DNA from 2 places in the Kaistella rhinocerotis genome. Region 2 is predicted to be linked to the other one. Evidence: riboswitches for the same ligand, from Rfam matches in the RefSeq annotation. Region 2 holds a riboswitch; the other holds the start of a gene.
What was found. A riboswitch is a leader RNA that binds a small molecule or an ion and turns the genes downstream of it on or off. The one in region 2 is predicted to bind S-adenosylmethionine.
Positions count from the first base shown of each region.

Region 1: another riboswitch for S-adenosylmethionine. It lies ahead of QEP06_RS11540 (homocysteine S-methyltransferase family protein); the one in region 2 lies ahead of QEP06_RS04230 (hypothetical protein).

Region 1 covers NZ_JASSYY010000003.1:404,129-406,333, reverse strand. The annotation lists gene QEP06_RS11545 (MGH1-like glycoside hydrolase domain-containing protein) at 1-860, opposite strand, end outside; SAM riboswitch class I at 972-1,076, shown strand; gene QEP06_RS11540 (homocysteine S-methyltransferase family protein) at 1,136-2,158, shown strand.
Region 2 covers NZ_JASSYY010000001.1:907,274-909,478, reverse strand. The annotation lists gene QEP06_RS04235 (ADP-ribosylglycohydrolase family protein) at 1-778, opposite strand, end outside; SAM-I-IV-variant riboswitch at 1,077-1,177, shown strand; gene QEP06_RS04230 (hypothetical protein) at 1,237-1,875, shown strand; gene QEP06_RS04225 (hypothetical protein) at 1,909-2,205, shown strand, end outside.

The DNA.
Region 1 (2,205 bases), on a different contig from region 2:
GTTTTTTCAGGATTTACTGCAACTGCATTTCGATGAATTAAATATTCATTAATTCCGTCTTTGAAATATTGGGCTTCAGACATGTGGTGTTCTGAGAACTTGTGCGGATTGGTTTCATTATCGCAGAAGACGTCTTCAACACCGATATCTTTTGAATAGAAGAATTTAAAATCAACTGATTCATGCTGAATTCCAACTTTCCCGTCAGTATCTGCTTTAAACTGAGGTTTGTAAGTGCCGTTGCCCCAAGCCCAGTTATTTCTGAACCAAACAGTGGGGATCACTGTCAGCGGCGCGCGTCTGTTGCTGCGGTTTACCGCCGTAAGCCGGATGGCGATATCATCATGATTAATTTTGGCGTATTCTATAAACAGGTCAAAATATTCATTATTCTGAAAAATCCCTGTGTCGGTAATTTCAAATTCCGGCTCCCGTTTAGACCTGCTCTCATTCACGGAGACCAGCTGCTCATACGGAAATCTGTTAATCGGATATTTATATACCATTTTCATGTAGCAATGCGAGGGTGTATTATCAAGATAATAGAATATTTCCTTCACATCTTCGCCGTGGTTCCCTTCGTAGTTGCTCAATCCGAAAAACCTTTCTTTCAGCATCTCATCGGCACCGTTCCAAAACGAAAAGGCGAAGCAAAGCAACTGTTTGTCATCGCAGATACCCGCAATCCCATCCTCATTCCAGCGGTAGGCGCGGCTCATCGCATCGCGGTAAGTGGTGTAACCCCAGGCATCACCGTTACTGCTGTAGTCTTCGCGCACCGTACCCCATTGTCTGTTACTTACGTATGGCCCCCATTTTTTCCAGCTGTCATCGGCCATTCGCTTCTGTATTGCGGTCATAAAACTGTTTTTTGAGCTGCGAAATTAGCAATTTTTAAATTTGGCCACCGCTTGTACATTCGGAAAAATCATCTACTTTTGCAGCAGACTTCGTTCATTTACATATTGAAAATGTTATCAAGAAAGGTGGAGAGATTAGACTCTGTGAAGCCTTGGCAACCCTTCGTACGCGAAGAAGGTGCTACATTCTATCCCACAACCGGGTACAGATAACGCGAATACATTTTACCTTTTCTGGTAGCATTTTCAGTTTTATTATTTTAAAAAAATTGAAAATGCGTTCAAATAATAAGCTTTTTTCCGAACTCAGTAATAGAATCCTTGTCCTTGATGGCGCGATGGGAACTATGCTTCAGCGTTATAATTTTACCGATGAAGATTATCGTGGCGAAAGGTTCAAAGAGTGGCCGCATTCATTAAAAGGAAATAATGACCTTTTGTCCCTTACGCAGCCGCAGGCCATAGAAGCGGTTCACCGCCAATATCTTGAGGCAGGCGCAGATATCATTGAGACCAATACATTTTCAGGTACCACCATAGCCATGGCCGATTATCACATGGAAGACCTAGTCTATGAACTGAATTATGAGTCCGCAAGAATTGCCAGAAAAGTTTGCGACGAATTTTCCCAAAAAACTCCTTCTCAGCCGCGTTTTGTGGCAGGTTCTATTGGACCAACAAATAAAACCGCGAGTTTAAGTCCTGATGTGGATGATCCCGGTTTTCGCGCGGTAACCTTCGATGAACTTCGTGTGGCGTACAAACAACAGGCGGAAGCACTATTAGACGGCGGTGCTGATATCTTACTTGTCGAAACTGTTTTTGATACATTAAACGCAAAGGCCGCGCTGTTCGCAATCGCCGAAATTAAAGAAGAACGTGGCGTCGAAATTCCCGTGATGCTTTCGGGCACAATTACAGATGCTTCGGGCCGCACCCTCAGCGGACAAACTGCTGAAGCTTTTTTAATCTCGGTTTCGCACAGCGATCTTCTCAGTGTGGGCTTTAATTGTGCACTTGGCGCAAAACAACTCACTCCCTACCTTGAATCGCTGGCTTCAAATTCAGATTTCTATATTTCCGCTTATCCGAACGCCGGCCTGCCGAATGCCTTTGGGCAATATGACGAATCGCCTGAGGATATGGCTGCACAAATCAGGGAATATCTCGATAAAGGTCTCGTAAATATCATCGGGGGCTGCTGCGGAACCACGCCCGAACATATTGCCGCTATCGCTGATCTGGCGAGAAATTATCAGCCGAGAAAAACTGAATTATCCACTGAACTGTATAAGTAATTTGTTATCAATTTCTTACGAATAATGTTTTTTAGCAGTTATGCTGC
Region 2 (2,205 bases):
CTGCACACCATTCTTCGAAATCGTGCACGGTCCGTCTAAGTTCCGGCGTTAATTTCGTCAGCGCAAAGGAGCGGATCTCAGCAGGAACTGAGCGGTAAAAAGCAGCGGCTATTCCTCCTGTAATGGTGGCAATTGTATCGCTGTCTCCTCCAATTGAAACTGCGTTCCGAATTGCATCTTCGTACGTACTACTGTCGAGAAAAGCAACAATGGCTTGCGGTACAGTCCCCTGACATGTCTCATCAAAGGAATAGGTCTCGCGGATACCATCACAGGTGAAATTCAGGTCATAACCAAACAGCAACGTAATATGATCTTGTATCTGCGATTTAGTTTTACCCACACGGGCAAGATATATCGCTGCCGCTACAGCTTCCGCTCCTTTTATGCCTTCGGGGTGGCTGTGCGTAATCTTTGCAGATCTGCGTGCACAGAGCATCGCTTCCTGAAGGGATTTTCCGTACAACCCTGCCGCACTTGCACGCATTGCTGATCCATTCCCGAAACTGTTGTACGGATCGAGGCTGGGAGAAGCAAGCCAGTTGCTGAACATTCCGCCGTAGCCGCGGTTCGGATACTTCCGGCCATATGCTTTCACTGTTTCTGCCATATCGCGCTGATTCATAAGCGCATCTGCAACTGCAATGGTAAGTACGGTATCATCCGTGAAGGTACATTTATCACTAAAAAGTTTAAAGTTCTTTGATTTGTAGTTATTAAACTCAAACCTTGAGCCGATAATGTCGCCGGCAATGGCTCCTACAATTGTATTTCTCATTTTAGATTTCTTTTGTCAAAGGTAGTCAGCGTCGTTGCGAAGTTGATTTATTGCAACCTTGCAAAAGCATTTGCTTTGTACTCAAAAGCCGCTTAATTTATAACGGATAAATAAACGCCCTGTGCGATTATATGGATTAAAGTGACAAAAAATCACCCTTACACTGCATTGTTCGCTGGGAAACTTGACACTTTCAGAACTAAAAATAAGACTTGTATAATAGGAAAAATTTGCGTAATGTACTTATATTACAACACTTGCAATAATTATTTTCAATAACATCCACATACCTTTGCTGAACAATCATCAGGAGATTCCGGTAAATGCGGAACACCAACCGGGAGTTAACCCTCAACGGTGGTTTGGAATGAGGGCTGCGCGCCAAAATAAAAGGTAACCTTCCAATCTGTTTCCACCCTCTCCACGATGTTTTACTGTAATTCAACCTGATAAATGATATGATTAAAAGTGTCGTGAATATTGCTAATAAGAATTGCCACATCATCGGAAAGATTAACGTGGTGTTGGCTACATACGCCGAAGTTGAAATTCTCGCGCCCTATTGCGGTTTCAGATTTAGAAGCAGTATTAGCACCACTGAGAATGAAGCCAAGGAACAAAGTGATGCATTTGCCGAAACCCTTCTCAACGAGGCCTACCTGATTTGTGATACGATACAAACCAACCGGGAGGCTATGAAAACAGATTTCTTAAGATTGCTGGAGACGCTTGAAAAATTCAACAACAGAAAAACTGAAGATTATATAAGAAATAAGGACGAACTTCTGAAAGTTTTTATGAAAAGCTTTTTTTCTGGTACAGATTACAGTCCTAAGAAATCATCAGAAGTTGCAGAAGCAATTTTTGAGTTCCTGGCGTTGTACTTTATCCGACATGGAAAATCTGCAGAACTCGATGTCAGGACACGGTTTGCAGAACATCCGCGAACTCCTTCTTTTAATGAACTGCAACCTTTACTGAAAATTTACCTGGAAAAAAGCATCGACGACCGAATAGAATTGTTATCTGAACAGATACTCACCCAAAAAACCGGAACGTTTGACTGGTTTATCCAACAGGAATTTTTTGAGCAATAACATTAAAGATATCAGCGAAATCAAAATTACATCATGGAAAAAATTGTTATAACCTATTGCGGAAGTCAACCCATTATCTGCAAAATAATCAAAGAAGAGGATTTCTATCTTGAAGGGGAACTACTCTATCCCTTTGTAGCAGTTAAGTTCGACTACTTCAAAGAAAACCACGGACTGACCACGAGAGAAGTTCAGGTAGATCCCAAACCGGTGATACATGCTCTGTACCGAATCTGTGAAACAGTTGTGAAAAACAGTGAAAAGATACTTGTGAACGCAGCACCGCTGCAGCAACACGTGCGCTCGATGGCAGCAAGTCTGCACCGAGAA